3 regions of the Ensifer sp. R-19 genome follow, and region 2 is predicted to be linked to each of the others. Evidence: riboswitches for the same ligand, from Rfam matches in the RefSeq annotation. Region 2 holds a riboswitch; each other region holds the start of a gene.

The links. A riboswitch is a leader RNA that binds a small molecule or an ion and turns the genes downstream of it on or off. The one in region 2 is predicted to bind cobalamin.
Region 1: it holds a riboswitch for cobalamin, as region 2 does, so the genes downstream of both, ACN9MO_RS09480 (DUF1636 family protein) here and ACN9MO_RS11945 (CbtB domain-containing protein) in region 2, are expected to answer to the same signal.
Region 3: it holds a riboswitch for cobalamin, as region 2 does, so the genes downstream of both, ACN9MO_RS02600 (aromatic ring-hydroxylating oxygenase subunit alpha) here and ACN9MO_RS11945 (CbtB domain-containing protein) in region 2, are expected to answer to the same signal.

Annotation. Positions count from the first base shown of each region.
Region 1 is NZ_CP184569.1:1,940,615-1,948,385, forward strand. It holds gene ACN9MO_RS09465 (FecCD family ABC transporter permease) at 1-64, opposite strand, end outside; gene ACN9MO_RS09470 (ABC transporter substrate-binding protein) at 68-1,021, opposite strand; gene ACN9MO_RS09475 (ABC transporter ATP-binding protein) at 1,018-1,824, opposite strand; gene ACN9MO_RS09480 (DUF1636 family protein) at 1,901-2,314, opposite strand; cobalamin riboswitch at 2,420-2,635, opposite strand; gene ACN9MO_RS09485 (DUF1330 domain-containing protein) at 2,851-3,144, shown strand; gene aspT (aspartate-alanine antiporter) at 3,665-5,353, shown strand; gene ACN9MO_RS09495 (bifunctional aspartate transaminase/aspartate 4-decarboxylase) at 5,414-7,066, shown strand; partial or broken gene ACN9MO_RS09500 (aspartate-alanine antiporter) at 7,437-7,610, shown strand; partial or broken gene ACN9MO_RS09505 (hypothetical protein) at 7,732-7,771, shown strand, end outside.
Region 2 is NZ_CP184569.1:2,432,380-2,440,150, forward strand. It holds gene ACN9MO_RS11900 (cystathionine gamma-synthase family protein) at 1-301, shown strand, start outside; gene ACN9MO_RS11905 (VOC family protein) at 440-790, opposite strand; gene ACN9MO_RS11910 (TetR/AcrR family transcriptional regulator) at 914-1,528, opposite strand; gene ACN9MO_RS11915 (crotonase/enoyl-CoA hydratase family protein) at 1,612-2,427, shown strand; gene ACN9MO_RS11920 (ArsR/SmtB family transcription factor) at 2,478-2,840, shown strand; gene ACN9MO_RS11925 (SRPBCC family protein) at 2,837-3,403, shown strand; gene ACN9MO_RS11930 (DUF1772 domain-containing protein) at 3,472-3,951, opposite strand; gene ACN9MO_RS11935 (NAD(P)H-binding protein) at 3,948-4,778, opposite strand; gene ACN9MO_RS11940 (TetR family transcriptional regulator) at 4,882-5,574, shown strand; cobalamin riboswitch at 5,573-5,835, shown strand; gene ACN9MO_RS11945 (CbtB domain-containing protein) at 5,878-6,054, shown strand; gene ACN9MO_RS11950 (CbtA family protein) at 6,250-7,047, shown strand; gene ACN9MO_RS11955 ((2Fe-2S)-binding protein) at 7,098-7,771, opposite strand, start outside.
Region 3 is NZ_CP184569.1:557,049-564,819, reverse strand. It holds gene ACN9MO_RS02615 (BA14K family protein) at 1-354, opposite strand, end outside; partial or broken gene ACN9MO_RS02610 (glycoside hydrolase family 25 protein) at 762-1,772, shown strand; gene ACN9MO_RS02605 (hybrid-cluster NAD(P)-dependent oxidoreductase) at 1,918-3,012, opposite strand; gene ACN9MO_RS02600 (aromatic ring-hydroxylating oxygenase subunit alpha) at 3,014-4,258, opposite strand; cobalamin riboswitch at 4,363-4,571, opposite strand; gene ACN9MO_RS02595 (DUF6656 family protein) at 4,885-5,484, shown strand; gene ACN9MO_RS02590 (L-threonylcarbamoyladenylate synthase) at 5,564-6,538, shown strand; gene ACN9MO_RS02585 (FAD-binding oxidoreductase) at 6,683-7,771, shown strand, end outside.

The sequences.
Region 1 (7,771 bases), 490 kb from region 2:
TCACCCGAACGGGAACAACCCGCGAAACGGCAGCGGGACCAGGCGACGTATCCTCAGCCAGCATCGGTTACAGGCCCTCGCCGTGAAAGACCTTGGCGAGCCGGGCGATGGCGTCGATGTTGCGCGGCCCCGGCGTCGCCTCGACATAATCGAGCACCACGAAGCGGTCGTTTTTCACCGCATCGATAGTGGCGAAGGCCGGATTGTTCTTCATGAAGGCGATCTTGTCCTCGGCTTTCACCTCGCCGTAGTTGACGATCACCACGACCTCCGGATTGCGATCGATCACCGGCTCCCAGGAGACCTCCACCCAGCTCTTGTCGACGTCGTCCATGATGTTGGCGCCACCGGCCGCCTCGATCATCGCCGTCGGGATGCCGAAGCGGCCTGATGTGAAGGGCTTTTCCTCGCCGGAATCATAGACGAAGACGCGCGTCGGCTTTTCACGGCCGGCATTTGCCTCGGTGATCGCGGCCAGTTGGCGGCGGTAGCCGTCGACCAGCGCCTCGGCGCGATCCTCGACCCCGAAGATGCGGCCGAGGTTGAGGAGATCGACGAACATGTCGTCCATCGTAGGCTTTTCCCTGGCCATGACATGGATGCAGGATTCGGTCAGTTCGTAGACGCCGATCTTGAACGGCGCCAAGGTCTCGGGCGTCACCTCGCCGCCGACCTTCATGCCGTAGTTCCAGCCGGCGAAGAAGAAATCGGCGTCGGCGTTGAGGAGCACTTCCTTGGTCGGATATTTCTCCGCAAGCTCCGGCAGTTCCTTCACACCTTCGCGCAGCTTTTCATCCAGCGTCTTCCAGCCGGAAACGCCGGTGTAGCCGACCATGTGGTCCTGCAGCTTCAGCGCCAGCATCATCTCGATCAGATTGACGTCGTTGGCGATCGCCCGCTTCGGCGCAGCATCGAAGGTCACCTCGCGGTTGCAGCTCTTGACGGTAACCGGATAGGCGAGCGCCGGCACAGCAGGGGCGATGAGAAACAGGAAGGCAGAGGAGGCAATGTTGATCTTCATGAAATGGATCCCTGTCGAGGAAGTGAAAAGGAGAAACGGGCGGTGCCGGCAACGGCGGTGCTGTGGGCGGTGGCGGTGACACCGAAGGCGGAGGACAGCGCCCGCGGGCTCAGCACCGCGTCGGGTGTGCCAAAGGCGATGAGCCGCCCCGCCGTCACGATCGCCACGTCAGTCGCGAATTCGGCGGCGAGATTGATGTCGTGCAGCGTCGATACGATCGTCAGCTTCAACGTCTGCAACAGCTCGAGGATTTCGAGCTGGTGGCGGATGTCGAGATGGTTGGTCGGCTCATCGAGGATGATGATGCGCGGCTCCTGGGCAAGCGCCCGGGCAATCAGCACCCGCTGTTTCTCGCCGCCCGAGAGCGTCGAGAACTGGCGGCCGGCCAGATGGGCGAGATCGAGATGGGAGAGTGCATGCTGCACCCGCTCGCGGTCGGTGTCCGTCCAGCCGTTGAGCCCCTCCCGCCGCGGGATGCGGCCCATCATCACCACGTCGCGCACGCTGAAGGGAAAATCGCCGGGCATTTCCTGAAGCACGACGGCGATCGTTTTCGCCGCTTCGCGCGCCGAAATCGACCACAGGTCGACGCCGTCGACCTCGATGCGGCCCGCATTCGGCTGCACCGCCCGGTAAAGGCAGCGTAAGAGCGAGGTCTTGCCGGCCCCGTTCGGCCCGAGGATCGCAAGCCGGCTGCCCGCCTCGATCGCGAAGTCCATGTCGTCGACCAGGGTCAGCCCCGGGCGCGGCCCCCAGCAAAGCCCCTTAACGCGAAGGGCGGCTCCTGTTGCGGTGCAGGTCATGGTCTGATCCCACCCCGGCAGCGCCACGCGTCCATCCCCGACGCACCAAACGCGCTTGAGCGCATGCGTGTCGCGCTCATTGGAAATGGCCCGCAACGTCTTCGGAGACGAGCATGGCCGCCGGGATGCGGGCGAGCGTCTTGCCCTTCAGCCCGCGCGGCCGTTCGGCAGCCCGCGTCATGCCGTCGCCGCGCTCCACATAGGTGGCGGCAAAGCGGACGAGATCGTCGATGTCCTCTTCCGGCGAAATGTCGCCAAAGAGATAGGTCGCCTTGCCCGTCGCCTGGAAGGCGATGGTGCAGGGGCGCGTGCATGCCGCCATGCAGACCGTGCCGGCAATCGAGAAATCACGATCGAGCGGCGCGCCGAGGGCGGCAATGCTGCGGTTAAGACGCTTTATCAGCTCGGCGCCCGGCATGCAGGGGCCGCCGGTAAAACGGCAATCGGTGCAGACCGTTATCTTATGCTGTCGGGAAGTCGGCTCAGCCATTTTCTCTCTCCGCCGGACTGACGGCAAGAGATGGCGAAGCGGCAGGATGACGGATGACCGTCGCGCGAAAGCCAGTTCTTTTCCATCGGAACACCCCGTCCGTTGTGGTTGATCGGTTCGATGGCAGGTCTCCTGGCTCGCGGGTCGCGGCGCATCCACGTCTTCCCGGCCATTGGCCAGTGACATGGTGTGAATGCGCTGTCCGCTCACAGTTGCGGGGGCAGCCACGGTTTCGGTCCCGTCAGGGTCGTCCGTTCCGTGTTCCCTTTTCAGCCGCCTCCGCATTGTCGCGGACGCAGCACCATCGCGCTCTTCCTCGCATGAATCGGCAGCGGATACAACCGATGGGGTCGGGCGGCCGGGATCTATCAACATGCGGCGTTTCGTCATGTACTGACTGTTATAACATAACATAACAACAACCAACAAGGTAATGATCCTAAGTCACCCTGCCGGCCGCCGCGGGCGAGAGTCTCGCCTGACGGCGACGACCGGCGTATCCTTGCTCCTTGGCTTGTCGGGAAAGGAGCTCTGCCATGGCTGCCTATTTGATCGCCGATGTCGATATCACCGATGCAGCGACCTTCGAGGAATACAAAAGAGAGGTGCCGGCGACGGAGGCCCGCTATGGCGGGCGCTATCTCGGCCGCGGTGGCGCAACCCGGGTGCTTGAAGGCGACTGGGAACCGCACCGGCTCGTCATCCTCGAGTTCCCGGACATGCAAGCCTTGCTCTCCTGGTACCAATCGCCGGAGTATCAGCGCCTGAAGACGATCCGTGAGCGCTGTGCCAGGACACGGATCATAGCACTCGAAGGCGTCGCCATCTGAAGCGGAGCGCAAGACTGGCCGCAATTGCCGGCCTTGCTCGTGAAACGAACGGATGAGCGCCCCCGTCACTTCAAGCTTCGCGGCGCGCGGATGAAGCAACTGCGGGGCATGTGCTCCGGGTCCATCGACATGCGGCGTTTCGTCATGTCCATCCGTTATGCGATAACATAAAAATACAACGTCAGAGTTGAATAGCCGGCGAAATCCGCCGTGGTGGGACCGTGTACCTTCATCGCGACCGGCGCGCCGCCACCCTCTCGAACTTGCCTTCGCACGACCGCCCGGCCCGACGCTTTCGGACCGGTGCCGCGCAGCGCTCATCAGCCCCCACTGCGCGCAAAAGCCGGAAATTTAACGTACGTTACGCTCACGTAACCCCAAGGCCGTTGAGAAAATCAGCAGCCGAAGCGACAATTGCCAAAGCTAGGATTGGGCATCGACAAGCCACCGATAAAATCAACTTAGCCGCGCAGGTCCCGAAATGAAGTGATGGCAACGCAACTTTCTAAAGGGGATGGCAGTGAATCCAATTGACTTCTTCGTCGAGACGCTTCGGACCTATCCTCCGGTCGCTGTCTTCCTCGCCCTCGGCATCGGTTTCCTGATCGGACCCATCAAGGTCGCGGGGTTCAATCTCGGAAACGTCACCGCCACGCTCCTGGCGGGCGTCCTCATCGGGCAGCTGGGCATCCAGGTTTCCGGTGATCTGAAGTCCACCTTGTTCCTGATCTTCCTGTTCGCCGTCGGCTACGGTGTCGGCCCGCAATTCGTGCGCGGCTTGAGCACCGATGGGCCGAAGCAGATTGCCTTTGCGCTGTCTGTCCTGGTGCTGTGCCTCATCGTTCCCTATCTCTGCGCGCTGATCGCCGGGCTTCCGCTTGGCTACGGCGCCGGCATGTATGCCGGGTCGCAGACGATCTCGGCTGCGATCGGCGTTGCCACGGACCAGATCAATTCGCTCGGGCTGACGCCGGAGCAGGCCAAGACCTTTGCCGACCAGATTCCGATTGCCTATGCGGTCACCTACATCTGGGGCACGATCGGCTCTGCCATCATCCTCGCCCAGCTTGGCCCAAAACTTCTCGGCATCGATCTTCCGGCGGCCTGCAAGGAGTATGAGGCCAAGCTCGGCGGCGGCACCGAGAGCAGCGAACCCGGCATCACCCGCGCCTATCATGATTTCGGCCTTCGGGCCTATCGGATCGACGAAGCAAGCGGGCTAACCGGAACGCCGGTCAAGAACCTGCTTCCCGGCATTCGCGTCTTCGTCGAGCGCCTGCGAAGAGGCGATCGGATCATCGAAGCGGATGGCAACACCGTGCTGCAGCCGGGCGACGTCGTCGCCTTCTCGGGCAGGCGCGCCCTGCTCGTCGAAAACCTGGACAGCAAGCTGACGGAGGTCGAGGACAAGGAGCTTCTGAACGCGGAGGCCGAGATCGTCGACGTCTACGTGACCAGCAAGGCGCTGGCCGGAAAGACACTCGCCGAAGTCAGCACGATGGATTGGGCGCGCGGCGTCTATGCCCGCAAGATCGTGCGCTCGCTGGTCGAGATCCCGGTCCTTCCCGGCACGACCGTCGAGCGTGGCGACATCGTCACCATCGGCGGCGCCAGGAGGCACGTCGAAGCGGCGATCAAGGCTCTCGGCTTTGCCGATCGCCCGGTCGAAACCACCGACATCGCCTTCCTCGGCTGGGGTCTGTTCATCGGCGCGATGATCGGGGCGCTGACGATAACGATCGGCGGTATTCCGATCGGGCTATCCACGTCAGGCGGCGCCCTGCTTGCCGGTCTCGTGCTCGGCTGGCTGCGCACCACCTACCCCGCCTTCGGCCGCATCCCGTCGCCGGCGCTGTGGCTGTTGAACACGCTCGGCCTCAACATCTTCATCGCCGTGGTCGGTATCGGCGCCGGACCGGGCTTCGTCGCAGGCCTCCAGGAGGTTGGCATTTCGCTGTTCATCTGGGGAGTCGTTGCAACCTCCATCCCGATGATCGCCTCGGTGCTCATCGGCCACTATGTCTTCAAGTTCCACCCGGCGATCCTGTTTGGCGCCTGCGCCGGCGTCAGAACCACGACGGCCGCACTCGGCATGATCCAGGAGGCGGCCAAGAGCAAGGTGCCGGCACTCGGCTACGGCATGCCCTACGCCATCGGCAACACGCTGCTCACCATCTTCGGCCTCGTCATCGTCATCATGCTTGCCTGAGGCGGGCAGGCAGAACCGAGACCATTGTTCCAATTTCATAGATCACAGGGAGTGTGGATCATGTTGGACAGAAAATTCTACGACAGCATTTCCGATCTCAGCCCGTTCGAGATCAAGGACGAACTGATCAAGCTCGCCAAGACGAGCTCGCAGAAATCCGCCAAGGCCTTCCTCAATGCCGGCCGCGGCAACCCGAACTGGACGGCAACGCGGGCCCGCGAAGCCTTCTTCCTGCTCGGCCAGTTCGCCCTGACGGAGGCGAAACGCGCCTACTACGATCCGAAGGCGGGTGTCGCCGGCATGCCGCCCCAGGACGGAGCGCATGCGCGGTTCCAGAAGTGGATCAAGAAACAGCTTCAAAGCACGGAAACCGTGGACGAGGAAGACGAAGGCGTCCCGGCCGCCAAAACCCTCGGTGACGCCGTCGCCTATGCCATCAACACCTTCGGCTTCGACCCGGATGGATTCGTGCATGAGCTGACCGACTCGATCATCGGCGACAACTATCCGGTCCCCGATCGGGCGCTGCATCACAACGAGATCATCACCCACGAATATCTGATGTGGGCGATGTGCGCCGGCCACCGGCCAAGCGTGAAATTCGACCTCTACCCGGTCGAAGGCGGCACCGCCGCCATGTGCTACATCTTCAAGGCCTTGAAGAACGCCCGCATCCTCAACGCCGGCGACACGATCGCGCTCGGAACGCCGATCTTCACGCCCTATCTCGAGATGCCGCAGCTCGAGGATTACACGCTGAAGACCATCAATGTCAGCGCCGAGCAGGAAGACCGCTTCCAGTTCACCGACGATGACATCAAGGCGCTGGAAAACCCCGAGGTGAAGGCGCTGTTCCTGGTCAACCCCGGCAACCCGTCCGCCGTCGCGATGGATCCGGATTCGATCAAGCGCCTTGTCGATCTCGTCAACAACAAGCGTCCCGATCTGATCATCCTTACCGATGACGTCTACGGCACCTTCGTCCCGGGGTTCCAGTCATTGCTCGGCCATCTGCCGCGCAACACCATCGGCGTCTATTCCTATTCGAAGTACTTCGGCTGCACCGGCTGGCGCCTCGGCGTGGTGGCCGTTGCCCAGGACAATATCTTCGACGAGAGGATCAAGGCGCATCCCGAGCCGATCCAAAAGCTTCTGGAAAAGCGCTACAAGGCGATGACGCCGAAGCCGCGCGAGGTGAAGTTCATCGACCGCATCGTCGCCGACAGCCGCGACGTGGCGCTGAACCACACCGCCGGCCTGTCGCTTCCCCAGCAGGTGATGATGTCGCTCTTCAGCCTGGTCGAGCTGATGGATGTCGAGAAGGCCTACCAGAAGGCCTGCATCGCCATCTGCACGAAGCGGTTCTGGAACCTCGTAAACGGCATGGGCGTCGAGTCCAACCCGGGCATCTATTTCGACCACTATTACGGCATCATCGATTTCGAGTTCTGGCTGCGCAAATATGTCGGGCAGGATGTCGTCGAATGGGTGAAGGACAACATCCATCCGCTCGACATTCCCTTCCGACTGGCCGAGGATCACGGCATCGTTCTCTTGAACGGCTCCGGCTTCGACGCGCCAAACTGGTCGGCGCGCGTTTCCTTCGCCAACCTCAATGACGACGCCTATTCGCAGATCGGCCGTGCCGTGCGCTCCGTGGCGCGTGGCTACGTGCAGACCTACCAGGCGGCCAAGGGCCTGAAGATCAGCTAGCCGAGCAAAGCGGCCGGCAAACCCGTCGGCCGCCTCCCCCTGCAGCGCCGCGCGTCCAATTAGACGCGCAACGGTCGCTGTAGCATTTTCGAATGCTGCATGTTTTGTCCTTCAAGCGGCGACGATTGAAGGACACATGCAGAAGGGCGTGAGCAGACGCCCTGTTACCCAGCCACCCCGGATTTTCCGGCAGGGTCCTGCCGGCAAGTGAGCAGCGCATCATCAGGCTGAAGGCGCCCCTTCGGCATGGAGTTGGGAGTAAAGCGGCGTGATCGATCACCTGTTCGGCATCCTCAGAGCGCATCCGGAGCTCGCCCTCTTCCTCGCGCTCGGCATCGGCTACGCCGTCGGCAAGATCACCATCTTCGGCGTGACCATCGGCGCCGTTACCGGCTGCCTGCTGGCGGGCGTGCTGATCGGACAGACGGGCGCCGTGTTGTCGAACGACGTGAAGCAGGCGTTCTTCCTGCTGTTCCTCTTCGCCATCGGCTACCGCACCGGCCCGCAATTCTTCCAGAGCCTCAATGCCGATGCCCTGCCCCAGATCGCCGTCACGGTGACGCTCTGCGTCGCGGCGCTCGCGGCGGCGATCCTTCTTTCGATCCTGCGGTTTCGATCTCGGCACGGCCGCAGGCGTCCTTGCGGGCGGGGCAACGGAATCGGCGACCGTCGGCGTCGCCATCGACACCTTCCGCAAGACGGCGC
Region 2 (7,771 bases):
GGTTGGCCGCACCTTCAGGGCGCAGTGCACCGGCGCCGGATCAACCTTCTCCTTCGACATCACGGGTGGCCAGGACGCGGCATTCCGCTTCCTCAATGCGCTGCAGATCTTCAAGCTCGCCGTCAGCCTCGGCGGCACGGAATCGCTCGCCAGCCACCCGGCGGCCATGACCCATTCCGGCGTGCCGATCGAGGTGCGCCACCGCATCGGCGTGCTGGAATCGACCATCCGCCTGTCGATCGGTATCGAGCATCCGGATGATCTCGTCGCCGATCTTTCAAACGCCCTGTCGGTCGCCTGACACGATATCGCGGCCGCCGGTCGAGCCGGCGGCCTCCTAGATCATTTCATTGTTTCGCCGAAACTGTGAAATGATCTAAGTCTTTGAAATAACGCAATTCCGGACGGAAAACCGTTTCACACTTTTCCTGGAATTGCTCTAGTGCGAGAGAATGTTGATGATGTTGCCGAAGGGGTCGCGCATGAAGAAACGGCGCACGCCCCAGGGCTCGTTGGTGATGTCGTAGACAATCTCCACGCCTGCCGCCTTGGCGCGCGCGTAAATTCGATCGACGTCGTCCACTTCGATCGAAAGCACCGGCACGGGTGTATTGTTGCCGCCTTCGCTGGCGACGCTCAGTTGCGGCATCGCCGCAGCACCCTTGGCCGCAAAGGTCCGGATCCATCCATGATCCATCACCACGTCGAGCTCCAACAAGTCGCCGTAAAAGGCTTGTGCCATCTGTGGGTCCGGGGCGTGGAGATTGGAGACGATACGCAAGACAGTCATGGGTTCTTCCTTATCCGGCGAGCAACGGAGCGCGCTCTGCGCTCACAGGTGTCGGTTTTCACGGCGATGCGGCCATACTGCCTTCCAAACGTGCCTGATTGAAGAGGGAATCGTCGGACAGCCTCAGGGTGTAGCAACCGCCGCCTGAGGTCGCAGGCCCGCACCGGCAAGCGCCACGCGCACCAGTGTCGCCGCCGCCTTGCCTGCCGTTTCCATATAGCTGGCATCCCGGTGCAGCAGCACCACGGCGAAGCTGCCGTCGAGCAGAAGCAGGATCTGCTTCGCCAGCATGATCGGCTCGGCAATGCCGGCTTCGATAAAGGTCTCGGCCATCCACGCCTCAAACTTCTTCTTGTGGGCTGCACCGATGCGGATTGCCGGATGGCCCGGCATGTTGGCCAGTTCCGCCGAAGTGCGCAGGAAACCGCAGCCCTTCCACTTCGGGTGACGTGCCGCCCGCGCCAGGTTGACGAAGATCGCCTCGACCTTAGCGGCCAGTTCCCCTTCGGCCGTGTCGAACCACTTCCGGAAAAGCTTGAGATTGGGCTGGTCGCGGCCTTCGAGATAGGCGGCGATCAGCTCGTCCTTGCTTTCGAAGTGGTAGTAAAGGGTGCGTTTGGTCACGCCCGCCGCTTCGGCCACGGCATCGACGCTGACGGCGCGGATACCCTCCGCATAGAAGAGCTTTTCCGCCGCTTCGACGATCACATCCCGGGTCGATTTCTCTGCCTTCGCCATCGCTCAAGTATACCGACTAGTGAATATACATGGCATCTTCACTCACCTAGCCTCTCCCCGTCAACCCTAGCCGGAGAGCGACCATGTCCAAGACCGTACTGATGCAGATTTCCGAGGGGATCGCCCTCTTCACCCTCAACCGCCCGGAGAAACTCAACGCGCTGAACTATGAGCTGATCGACTGGCTCATGGTCCTTCTCGACACGATCGAAGTGAACGACGCTGTCGGCGCGGTGATCATCACCGGCGCCGGCGACCGCGCCTTCTCCGCCGGCGGCGATATCAACGAGTTCTCCGAAAGCGTGGCTGCGGGCGTAAACCCGGCTGTGCGCGATTTCGTCCGCCGCGGCCAGCTTCTGACGGCGCGGCTCGAAGCCTTTCCGAAGCCGGTCATCGCCGCGGTCAACGGCATCGCCTTGGGCGGCGGCTGCGAGATCACCGAGGCTGTGCATCTGGCGATCGCCAGTGACCGGGCGCGCTTCGCCAAGCCGGAGATCAAGCTCGGCATGCCGCCGACCTTCGGCGGCACCCAGCGCCTGCCGCGGCTTGCCGGCCGCAAGCGCGCACTCGAATTGCTGTTGACGGGTGAGGATTTTTCGCCGGAACGCGCTAGGGATATCGGGCTCGTCAATCACGTCGTCGCCCATGAGGAGCTGATGCCCGCCGCCCGCGACCTGGCCAGCCGCATCATGGGCTATTCCCCGCTTGCCGTCCGCTCGATCATCACCGCCGTCACCCGCGGCCTCAACATGTCGATCGCAGAGGGGCTGCTGGTGGAAAGCGAACAGTTCGCCCAGATGGTGCCGACCGACGATCTCTCCGATGCGCTCGCCGCCTGGAAGCGACGGCACGTCCACGACGACCCGCCGCGCGACGGTTCCTTCTCGCGCCACTACTAAATTCAACCAAACGGTTGACAATCTTCGCAATCGAAGTGATATTCAACAACATGGTTGAATATCAGAACGAACATCTCGATGCCGTGTTCCACGCGCTTTCGGATCCGACGCGCCGCGCCATGCTCCAGAACCTTTCGCAAGGCGAGAGACTGGTCGGCGAGCTTGCGGCCCCCTTCTCGATCTCGCTGGCCGCGGCATCGAAGCACATCAAGGTGCTGGAAGGAGCAGGTCTCGTGCGCCGCGAAGTGAAAGGTCGCACGCATGTATGCCGCCTCGATGCAGCGCCGATGCATGCAGGTATGGAGTGGATGCGCCACTACGAAGCCTTCTGGCGAACGCGCATTGACGCACTTGAGGCGCTGCTGCTCGCCGACGACGCAACTGTTCAAAACGATACGGAGGAAAAGCCATGACATCGCCTGCCACAGCCTTTGCCAGCGCCGACTACGGCCGCGTCATCGCCCCCGATGCGGTGCGCATCGAACGCCTGCTTCCCGGCCCGATCGAGCGGGTCTGGTCCTATCTGACAGAGGAAAACAAGCGCCGGCTCTGGATGGCATCGGGAACGATCGGCTCTTCCGAGGGTGCAGCGGTCGAACACGTCTTCCGCCATTCGGGACTGACGACAGAGGATGATCGACCGCCGAAAAAATACGCCGATCACGCCGGCGAGGTTCGCAAGCACGGGCATGTGCTCGCCTGGGAGCCACCGCGCCTGCTCGCCTATAGCTGGGACGAAGGCACGGATACGCCCTCCGAGGTCCGCTTCGAACTCAGCCCGCGCGGCGACAAGGTGCTGCTGATCGTCACCCATACCCGGATCGCCAACCGCGGCATCATGACGAGCTTCTCCGCCGGCTGGCACGTGCATCTCGACCTGTTGCGCGACCTTTTGGAAGGAGAGCAGCCTGCAGCCTTCTGGAGCAAGTTTGCTGAGCTTGAACAGCAGTACGACGCGCGCATCCCCAAGCGCTGACCGCCCGAGGTGACGAGACCTCAGAAGGGTGCACCGGCAAGGATTGACCGCCTTGCCGGTGCTTTTTGTCACGTGCGGGCGAAACCGAGGATGAAGAGCGCCAGCGAACCGATCGAGGCGAAGGTGCGCACGTGGTTCCACCAGACCCAATCGGTGAGATAGCGCCCAAGCCACAGATCGGTCGCGGCCTGCCCGGGTGCAGCGGCCGCAAGCGCGTCGTTCATCGGCACGTTGAAGACGATCGTCACCAGAAGCACGCCGACGACATAGACCAGGCCGCCCGCGGCCAGCAGCCATCGGCCCTCGCCGCCCGAAATGAACGCGACGACAATCAGCGCCAGGCCAAGCAGCGCCGTGCCCATGAAGGCGCTGAGGAAGATCGGGTTCTGGATGACGACGTTGATGGCGTTCATCGCGGCGATCCCCTGCTCCGGCGGCAGCCGCGACAAGGCTTGCATGATGCAGACCGAAAAGATGAAGAACAACCCGGCCATCAGGCCGGAACCGATCGCGGCGGCAAACGCCAGAGCGGGGATCAGCGGGATCATGCGGCAATACTCCAGACACCAGTTGCTGCGGTCTCGCGGGCGTAGGTTGCAAAGTCGCGCGGCCGCCGCCCAAGCACGCGCTCGACGTCAGACGTCACACTCGAATTGCGCCCGTCGAGCACCGAGGTGAAGAGATAGCGGATGAGTTCGACATAGTCATCAGGCACACCGTCAGCCTGCAATTGCGCGGCGAAGTCGCCAACCGGCACGGCCTGATAGGAGATCGGGCGTTTGGCCGCGGCAGCGATCTCGGCCACGGCTTCAGCAAAGGTCATCAGCCGCGGGCCGGTCAGAGAATAGACCTTGCCGACATGATCATCGTCGAGAAGCGCTTCAACCGCGACGTCAGCGATGTCGTCGCAGCTGACGAAAGGCTCGGTGACTGTATCCACGGGCAGGAAGACCGAACCGCTTGAGACCCCCTCGGCCAGGAAGCCTTCGTTGAAGTTTTCGAAGAACCAGCTCCCCCGAACGATCGTCCAGTCAGCGCCGGAGGCCTGCAATTCGCGCTCGGCCGCTTCCGCCTCGTCCTCGCCGCGCCCCGACAAGAGCACCAGCCGCCTGATGCCGGCGCCCACGGCAAGGCTTGCGAACTTGCGGATGGTCTCAACAGAGCCGGGCACCGCCAGATCGGGCTGGTAGCAGACATAGATGCGATCGACATTTTCGAGCACAGGCGCCCAGGTCGCCTCGTCCGTCCAGTCAAAGGACGGTGATGCCGAGCGGGCGCCGATGCGCACCGCAACACCCCGCTCTTGAAGGCGCTCAGCCACCCGCCGCCCCGTCTTGCCGGTACCGCCCAAAACCAGTGTGACTTTCTGAGACATCGTTTCCTCCTAAGGTTCATCAACAAACATGAGCATCTCTCACATTTGCAAATGTGATAAATCCTCGTATTTTAAGAGTCAAGCCAAAATGTGAGCATCACTCATGATTTCAGAAACAAGCCCATCCGCGGTTCCCGCCGAAGACGAAACCGCCCTGCGCCGGACACCCAGCCAGAAACGCAGCCGCGAGCGCGTCGAACAGATCCTAGCCTGCGCGACGGCGCTCATTCAGGAAAAGGGCAGCGACGCCATGCGCATGAGCGAAGTTGCTGAAAAGGCTGGAATTTCGATCGGATCGCTCTACCAGTACTTCCCCGACAAGGCGGCGATCGTGCGCACGCTGGCCGAGCGCTACAATGCCGTGTGCAACGAGTGCATCGCGGCCGAGCTTGCCAAGGTCACATCGCTCGCAGAACTGCGCGACGCCTTCTGCGTGCTGTTCGACATCTACTACGACATGTTTCTGGCCGAGCCCGTCATGCGCGACATCTGGTCGGCAATGCAGGCCGACAAGGCGCTGCGCGAGATCGATCTTCTGCAAAGCCGCGCCGGCGGAAAACTGCTTGCCGATGTCTGGGCCCGGCTTGTGCCCGAAACCCCGCGCGAAACCATCGACAGTGCCGCTTTCCTGATCATGCATCTCGGCGATTGCACCATGCGGCTTGCGGTGTCGGTCGATCGCGCCGAGGGCGACCGCATCGTCGAGGCCTATAAACGCATGATCATCCGCGATTTTGTCGCGGATGGACCGGGCGGCGGCGCAAGTCCAATTGACATATTAGGGGTGCGATCCTAATCATCAGAGATCGATTGGTTCCCGGGACACGAACGTGTTTCGGGAGTAAACGGGAACGTGACGGATGGACCCATGCTGGGCATTCACATCACGGCCGACCCCGCGACTGTAGAGCGACGTCGATCTGCCATTCCGGAGCGATCCGGAAGAAGCCACTGGAAGAGACCACGAGAGGGTGGTCGATCTGGGAAGGCGAGGCTGATCCAGGGCTTCCCGCCCAGCGCCGTGAGCCAGGAAACCTGCCACTCGATACGGGCATAGGGCCCACACCGGGAATTTCCCGATGCCATCACGGAGGTTGTCATGGCTACGTCTACTGTTTCGAGCATTCCGCTCTCCCTCAGCGATCGTCTGACCGCTGGCGTCATCGCGCTTTTCATCGGCGCATTCCTCGTCTTCGGTGCCGGCCTTGCCAATTCGGCCGTGCTGCACGACACCGCGCACGACACCCGCCACTCCTACGGCTTCCCCTGCCACTAAGACGATGTTCCGGAACGTAACTCACGTTCCGCATCGAAGTGTCTGCGGACATGAACGCATCCGGCCTGTGCCGGATGTCGGTGTTTGTGCATGCCGGTTTCGTCCGGCGCGCAACGGCCATCCGCATGGCAGAACGGGAAGGCTTGCAAACCACGCCGCAGCGCGTGGCTTTTGCCGTTATCGAGGGACTTCAAGATGATTGTCAGAACGCTTCTGGCCGCGATCGTGGCTGGACTGATTGCCGGTGTCTTCATGACCGGCGCCCAGGAATTTCGGGTAACCCCGCTGATCCTGCATGCGGAGGAATTCGAAGGCGAGGCTCCGGCCGCAACCGAACAGCCCGCTGCACAGCCTGGAACGACGCAACCCGCCGCCGAGGGCCATGACCAGCATTCGTCGCTGAAGGCGGTCTCACCGCTTTCCGCCATGCTCGATGCCCTGTCGCCGATCACGCCAGCCTATGCGCATGAGGGCGAACACGAGGAAGGCGGCATCATGTTCGGTATGAGCCGGTTCTCCGGCACACTCATTGCCAACCTCGTCACCGGCTCCGGCTTCGGCCTGCTCCTGGCCGGCGTCAGCCTGGTGATCGGCTACCCGATCACGCTTAGGAACGGCGCGCTCTGGGGCGCCTGCGGCTGGCTTGCCGTGCACATGCTGCCGGCAATCGGCCTGCCGCCGGAACTGCCGGGTTTCCCGGCCGCCGAACTCGGCGACCGCCAAACCTGGTGGCTGGCGACCGTCGCCCTCTCCGCAGTCGGTCTCTATCTCGTCGTCCTGCGCGAAGAAATCGTGTCCAAGGTCGTCGGCCTCGCGTTGATCGCCGCGCCGCACGTCTACGGCGCGCCGCAGCCGGTCGATATTACGAGCAACGTTCCGGCCGTGCTCGGCGCCGAGTTTGCGGTTGCCGCACTCGCCACCACGCTCGCCTTCTGGATCGTGCTTGGCGTCGTCTCCGGCTTCATCAACGAGCGTTTCGCGAGAGCAAACTGATCCGGCCGATCACGCCCCCCCATGGGCACCTGAACAAACGACGGCGGGGTTCAGGCCCCGCCGTTTTGCATGAGATGCGCGGCCAGCCGCGCGCGGCGATCGTCCGGCTCCAGCAGGACGCAGGTATCGCAGAAGCTGCCACCCTCCGTTTGGAAGTAGAGGCAACAGCCGCAACGGATCCGATATTGGCGCGACAGTTGCGCGCCGCTTGCCGGATCGACCGCGGAGATCTCCTCGTAGCAGAGCTCTTCCGAGAACAACCGCGAGCCCCGCCGCTTGACGATCGCAAGCGCCTCGGCCATGCCGCGCGCCTCGTCACCGATCGCGCGACCGATCTCCAGGAACGCTCCGGCAAGGGAATCCGCTGCCAGCCGCCACTGCGCCCCGGAAGAAAGCCCGGTGCGCTTTTTCAGGACCGCGATGACCGGCGCCAGATGGGCCGTGAAGCCGCGCTCGAAAGCGCTGATGCCTTCGGCATGCTGCGGCCCTTCCGCCACACCGAGGCGGAAATGATAACGCTTGCCGGCAACTTCCCGATCTTGGTGAAGGCGGGTCCACTCTTCGAAGCGAAGCCCGGCGATCTGCGCCTGAAGACCCGCGCCAAGATAGAGCGCGCCGAGAACCACACTCAGCTGGCGGCTGTAGAAGGCGATCAGATGTGCCGCCCGAATCCGGTCCGTCATGCCGATTGCGAAAAAGTCCTGATAGGCAAGGCTCTGCTCGA
Region 3 (7,771 bases), 1.9 Mb from region 2:
CACATGGCGGCTGCCGTAGACGGGAGCCGGACGCTCGTAGCGCGGCGGCTGGGCGATTGCCCCGCCGATGATCACGCCGGTGCCGAAGGCGGCCATCGGGTACCACCAACCGTTATAGTAACGGTATCCCGGACGGCGGTAGTTATAACCGCGGTAGCCATTGTAGTAGTAATAGTTGCCGCGGCGTTCATACCCCGGCCTGCGATACTGAACGTTCGTCGCCTCGTTCTGCCGCTCGACGCGAGGCGGCGTCGGCATGAACGCCTGCGACGGGGCCGCGGACGTCAACAGAACTGCCGCGGCAATAATCGCAGAAAACCACCGGCTCTTCCCGGTCTTCAGCAAAGTCTTCATCAAAACCTCCATAACCGAATCCACGCTCCGCAGGGTGCCAAAAAATCGGGCGACCACGGGAACTTCAGCCTCTGCGTGATTTCACCCGGTTCGCTGCAAAACCGGGGATGACCCTCAGCCGGGAAAACCGAAACCAGCCAGCAACGCATAAGTCACCGGTTTTGTTCCATCTTCAGACATCGCGGCTGCTGCGGATCAATAGCTGCAGATCGGCAGCAGTGACGGCTTCGGCGCATTCGTTCATCCGCCTGTCGGCGTCGAAGGCATCACGCGACACACCAATATTATGCAAGGCATTGCTCATATACAGCCGGAGGTCGGTATACTTTCGCGCGCCGCTCCAGCACAGTCCGCCTCGGGGGCTGGGATTTACGATACATTAACGATACTGTCGGCAATCTCAGAGAATGGCAAAGCGGTATATCTCCACCACAGGGATGATTCTGCGCCTCGCGACCTTTCTAGGTCTGGCTTTCGCGGCGGCGATCGCACGCGCCGGTGAACTGGAACCCTGGAAGACCAAGTCCAACGCCATCATCGTCGATGCCTATGAGATGAACAGCATCGACTGGGAAACGATGCTTGCGGACAAGCGCATCTCCGGCTTCATCGCCAAGGCCTCCGATGGCCTGCCCGAGAGCTTCTCCTGCACCGGCGACCACAACGGCGACACCTTCAACCACTGCAAGACCATGTGGCGCAAATACGCCGTCAGCCGTGAGCTCTACCAGACCCGGCGCATGATCGCCCGCACACACGGGCTGCTGTGGGGTGCCTACCATCTCGCCCGTCCCGGCAATCCCGTCGACCAGGCGAACCATTTCCTCGACTACGCCGAGCCGCGCGACGACGAGTTGATGGTCCTCGATCTCGAGGGCATCGATGCGGAGAAATACATGTCGCTAGAGGATGCCGCGATTTTCGCCGGCCACGTCAAGACCCGCACCGGACGTTATCCGATCCTCTATACCAACCACATCACGGCCAAATATATCGCCGCGCACCGCGCCAAGCACCGGCTGCTGTCGCGCCTGCCGCTCTGGTACGCGCGCTACAAGCCGGATATCCGCCAGGTCTTCCCGATGGGCAATTGGGAAAGCTATGCGTTGTGGCAGTTCTCGTCCGGCATCAATTGCGGCAAACGGCGTTGCCCCTACCGCGTGCCAGGGACGCTCGACGATATCGACGTGAATGTCGCTGCAAAGTCGCCGCTAGCGCTGAAAGCGATTTGGGCGCAGGGTGCCTTGCTACCTGAAAAGCCATTGCCGCTCACCCTCGTTGCTCAAGCCGAGCAGGGGACGGGCATGCACGCGGTCGCACGGGCCTCCGCAACGCTTGGCGAGCCGCTGCTCGTCAGCCGTGCCGGTGCCACGAGCGGCGCCGGCAGCGGCGTCGACAGGCTGGTGACGGGCTCGATCGACTTCGCTCGCCACGAGCGCGCCCTACAGGTGGCGGTCGCCGCCGATGACGCGGCACAGGGCGGTTGTATCGGCGCGGTTGCCAATGCCGACAATCTACGGCGCGTTGCAATCAAGCCTGCGCCCTGCAACACGCCCTGATCCTTCAGGCTTCGATCTGGACATCTCCCAGCGGCCGCGAGCAACAGGCGAGGATGTAACCCTCGTCGATCTCGTCATCGAGAATACCGCCATTGTGGTTCATCTCGACCTCGCCCGCGACCTTCATCACCCGGCAGGTGCCGCAGATACCGCCCTCGCAGGCAGCGCCGATCCTCACACCGTTGGCGCGTGCCGTCTGCAGGATCGTTTGGCCGGGTTTCGCCTCGACCTCCTTGCCGCTCATGGTGAAGGCGACCTTGGCCGCCTGAACCTCACCATCATCGCCGGCACCGGCGCGCACGGCGATCTCTTCCGCGGCAGGTGCTGCCGCCGGCTGGAAGCTCTCCTCGTGATAGCGGGCCATGTCGAAGCCGGCTGCCTTCAGCATCTCGCGCACACCGCGCATGAACGGTTCCGGACCGCAGCAGAACACCGTGCGCTCCTGGAAGTCGGGAGCGAGCAACGGTAGCTTGGCACCGTCGATGCGGCCGCGCAGGCCGTGCCAGCCGTGACGCGCCTCGTGCCCTTCGACGATGAAGCCGAGATTCAGCCCGGACATCTGTGTCGCCAGAACCTCGAGCTCCGAGCGAAACAGAAGGTCGTCCGGCCGGCGAGCACAGGAGATGAAGGTGACATCGGTCTCCGGCACGCAGTCGGCCATCCAGCGCGTCATCGACATCATCGGGGTGATGCCGGATCCGGCGGAGATAAACAGGTACTTTTCGCCGGGATGACGGACGAAGCTGAAATCTCCGAGCGGTCCAAAAGCCCGGAGCTTCATGCCCGGCTTCAGGTGATCGAACATCCAGCGGGTGCCGACGCTGTCGGCCTGCGCCTTCACCGTGACGGCAATCGACAGCGGTCGCGATGGCGTCGACGACAGGGTGTAGGTGCGCATGACCGGTTCGTCGGCGACCGGCAATTCGAGGGTGACGAACTGGCCGGGCAGATAACGAAACCAGGCGGGCTTCTCCGCACGGAAGGTGAAGGTCATGACATCGGCGGTTTCGACAACCGCCGATGTGCATTCGAGCATCTGCTGCCGGTCGATCCAGACATGCAGTTCGTCGAAATGATGGAAGGAGGACGCCATCTGCATGTCAGGCGACCTTTGAGAGCGGAGCCGCATCGCCCTGCAGGCGCTGCTCCATGAACTTGCAGTACCATTCGACGAACTGCATCACGCCACCCTCGTGCTCCGGCGAATACGGACCGGGCTCATAGGCCGGCGAGCGGATGCCGAAGGCATTTTCCTCGACGATCTGGCGATCCTGGTCGTTGGTCTCGGTCCAGACATGAGTCAGATCCTCGAGCGTGTAGTCGACACCTTCGACCGCGTCCTTGTGGACCAGCCACTTCGTTGTCACCTGCGTGAGTTCCGGCCCCAGCGGCAACACGCGGAAGGTGATGGCGTGATCCGAAAGCACGTGGTTCCAGGTCGTGGGGTAGTGGAACATCAGGAGCGTGCCGATCTGCTTCTGCCTGACATCGGCCGACAGCGCCCTTTTTACGGCGGGCGCACCCGACATGGTGTAGCTTTCGGCATTATCGACCAGCGGCATGCGCGCGGCGCGGAACTGGCCGGTCGGCGACATCCGGAACTCGCTCGGCAGGCCCTCGGCCTCGCACTTCGCCCAATGGGCGGCAATCACCGGATCGTCCTTGGCGCCCTGCACCCCGGTCGCGGTCGGCGCTTCCGGATAGGTCCGGCAGAGTTCGGGGTGATTGGCGGCGCAGTGGTAGCACTCGCGGTTGTTCTCCCAAACGAGCTTCCAGTTGCCCTTTTCGATGATGGTGCTTTCGAAGGCGACCTTGGTCTCTCCCAGCCGGTGCGGCGCGAGGTAGGGGAATGCCAGCTCGCGGAAGGCGGCGAAATCCGCCGGCGTCTCCGACAGGTTGATGAAGATGTAGCCGCCGACCGTTTCGCAATGGATCTGCTTCAGGCTGTGGGCAGCCTTGTCGAAGTCCTCGCCCATCTGGCGCGCAAAGAGCAGCGAGCCGTCGAGCTCATAGGTCCATTGATGATAGGGACAGACGAGCTTCGCCGAAGAGCCCTTGTGCTGCGTGCAGACGCGGGAGCCGCGGTGGCGGCAGGAGTTGTGGAGCGCGCGGATCGTGCCCTGGCGATCGCGGGTGATGACGACGGGATAGTCGCCGACCTGGACGGTGAAATAGTTGCCGGCCCGCGGGATTTCGCAATCGTGGCCGATGAACAGCCAATCCCGATACCAGATGTTTTCCAGGTCCTGCCGGTAATAGTCGGGGTCGATGTAGAAGGCCCGATCGAGGCTGTAGCCGTCACGCCGGCCCTTCAGCTTGCGAAGCATATCGGTCTTGGTATCCATGTCCTGTCCTCATGCGCCATGTTTCGGAGAGGCAGGACAGGAACCCGCATGGGCGCACGCCCATGCGTTTTAGGCTCCGATCCGGCTGCCCGCCGCAACCCGTTACGGTTATGTCTGTCAAGGCTGGTTTCCGGGCTCAGGAGCCGTCCTTCGAAGGACCAGCCCGGCGCCTTCCCGGACGGAAAACCGTCCAGTGGCCTTTTGCCGAGGCTTTCGCTCCACCACCGTTGCGGGGGCAGCGCCGGGATTTGACCGGCTTCCCAATTCTCCGCCTTCCCCTTTGGAAGACGACACCTTGAGTAAGGATATGTAAGCGCGGAAGGCGCCTCGGCAGGCGCCGGATAGCGACATTCAATTCCAGAATGACGACACGATCGAAACCGCCTTTTGGAAACGGATGCGAGAATTTTTCACTTTATAAACATATAGATAGATCAAAAATTGGGCAGATGCCGTCTTTTGTGACTGACATGACGCAGACACAGGAAGGCTTCGCCCGTTTGCGACATTCCCATGAATGTGCAGGGGCATCTTCCGCGAACGAAAGGAAATCCTTCATTAACCATAAGCCACTAGGCTTGCCGGCGGACGAAGATGTCCGGCAGGCAGATGGCACACTGACGATCATGGCAAAGTTCAGATATTACGACGCTGCGGCCGAGAAGCCGCCGGCGGTCATGCCGAAGACGGCCGTTCACACCGAGTTTCTGCGCACCGGCAGGATCAACCGCCGGCAATGGCTGCCGAGCGAGCGACGGTATCTGAGCTACGAAGAAGTCGCGGACAGGACCGGCAAGAAGCTCGCGACCGCCGGTGACACGACGCACAAGCGGATCAACGGCTTTCATGCCTCGATCCAGTTTCCCAAGCTGATTTTCCACCGCACGCTCGTCGGCAAGCCGCATCTCGGCTATTGCCATGTGACGGCGGCGCGGACGGCGGTCACGCCTTCCAAGGACATCACCTGGTCGTTCTACTTCGCCAATTTCTTCAGCGACCTTGGTGATGAGACGCATTTCTTCGACCGTATCCAGAGCGGCTATTCCCGCATGTATTTCGCGGTCGCGATCGAGCCGAACGCCGAAGACGGACAGATGGTCATCAACCGCAACGTCCGCGACAACGGGCTCCTCTTCCGCACGGACGACCCCAAGGTTGCTCTCAAGAACGTGCTGATGCTGGGTGCCCGGGACTCCGCGCTGCGCCGCATCATCCGCAGTCTCTGAGGCAGCAACCGAACGCCCCAAAAAAAATCGTTCTGTTTTCCCGGCACGTCCGTTAAGGAAGCGTCGGAAAGGAAACGGCATGGCAGAGATCATCGACACAGGCAGGGAACCGGACCGCGCGATCGAACGCGCCTGCGCCGTTCTTGCCGAAGGCGAACCGGTCGCGATTCCCACCGAAACCGTCTATGGCCTTGCCGCCGACGCCACCAATCCCGATGCGATCAGCCGCATCTACGAGATGAAGGGCCGGCCGCGCTTCAATCCGCTGATCTCGCATGTCTCCGACATGGCGATGGCCGAGGCCCATGTGCGCTTCGACCCGATTTCCCGACGCCTGGCGGAAACCTTCTGGCCCGGACCCCTGACGCTGATCTTGCCGCAGCGGCCCGATAGCAGCGTGCATGCGCTGGCCTCGGCCGGCCTCGACACGCTTGGCATCCGCATGCCCGACGGCTTTTCGCGCCGGGTGATCGCCCGCTTCGGGCGGCCGCTCGCAGCGCCCAGCGCCAACACCTCGGGCAAGATCAGCCCGACCAGTGCGGTCCATGTCGATGCGGATCTCGGCGAAAAGCTGAAACTGATCCTCGACGCAGGCCCGGCCGAAATCGGCTTGGAGTCCACGATCATCAAGGTCGATGGCGACGAGATCCGGCTGCTCCGCCCCGGCGGCCTCGATGCCGCAGAAATCGAGCGCCTGCTCGATCGTCCGGTGATCCGACCGGAAACGGCGGGAGCAACGATCGAGGCGCCGGGCATGCTGGCCTCCCACTACGCGCCCGGCGCGGCCGTCAGGCTCGATGTTGCCGATGTGCGTGCAGGCGAGGCCTTGATCCGCTACGGCGGCGGCCGGATCGCCGGCGAGGAACAGGCGGCCATCGTTCTCGATCTCAGCCCGACCGGAAATCTTCACGAAGCGGCAGCCAATCTCTTCGACTACATGAAGCGGGCCGACGCCAGCGGCGCTGCGACGATCGCCTTCGGGCCGATCCCTTCGGAAGGATTGGGAGAAGCGATCATCGACCGGCTGCAGCGTGCGGCGGCGCCGCGAGGGTGAGATCGCGTGCGGCTTCTCCTCCGCACCCCGCCCTCACCGGACGGCCGCGATTGCGGTTATGATCGCAGCCGATAGGAACCGAGGATCGTGTCTTCAGATCGACCGATCCGATAGCGCGCTCAAGCGCAGTGCGAAGGCAGACTCATGACGACCCTTCCCTCTCCTGAACTCATCGCCTCCTTCGTCGAGATCGTCGGCAGCGCCAATGCGCTCACCGCCGAAGCGGACAAGGCGCGCTATCTCGTCGAATCCCGCGGGCTCTTTCGCGGCACGACGCCGATGGTGCTTCGCCCCGGTTCGGTCGACGAGGTCTCTCGCATCATGAAACTCGCCAGCGCGACCCGCACCGCGATCGTACCGCAGGGCGGCAACACCGGCCACGTGGCCGGACAGATCCCGCGGGAAGGCAAAGCGGACATCGTGCTTTCGCTCGAACGGCTGAACCGGATTCGCGACGTGGATCCGGTCGGCAACGTGATCGTCGCGGACGCCGGATGCATTCTCGCCGACATCCAGAAGGCGGCGGACGATCACAATCGCCTGTTCCCGCTGTCGCTCGGATCGGAAGGCTCCGCGCGTATCGGCGGCAATCTCTCCACCAATGCCGGCGGCACGGCGGTGCTCGCCTATGGCAACATGCGCCAGCTCTGCCTCGGCCTCGAGGTCGTGTTGCCAACCGGCGAAATTTGGGACGGGCTGCGCCGGCTGAAGAAGGACAATACCGGCTACGACATGCGCGACCTCTTCATCGGCGCCGAGGGCACGCTCGGCGTCATCACCGGCGCGGTGCTCAAGCTATTCCCGAAACCGCTTGGACATCAGGTAGCCTTCGCCGGTGTCGGCAGTGTGGAGCATGCGCTCGCTCTCTTCGAAAAGGCCGCCAGCCTTTGCGGGCCGGCGCTGACCGGCTTCGAGCTGATGCCGCGCCTCGGCGTCGAATTCACGACGAAACATATTCCCGGCGTTCGCGACCCGATGGACACCGTCCATCCTTGGTACGCGCTGATCGACATCTCGACCTCGGATTCGGCCGAAAGCGCCGAGCGCATGGTCAACGACCTCCTGGAACAGGGCTTTGCCGCCGGTCTGGTCGAAAACGCCGTGATCGCCGCCAACGAGACGCAAGGCAAGGCGCTGTGGCATATGCGCGAAAGCATGTCGCCGGCGCAGAAACCCGAGGGCGGCTCGATCAAGCACGACGTTTCAGTGCCCGTTTCCAGCATTCCTGCCTTC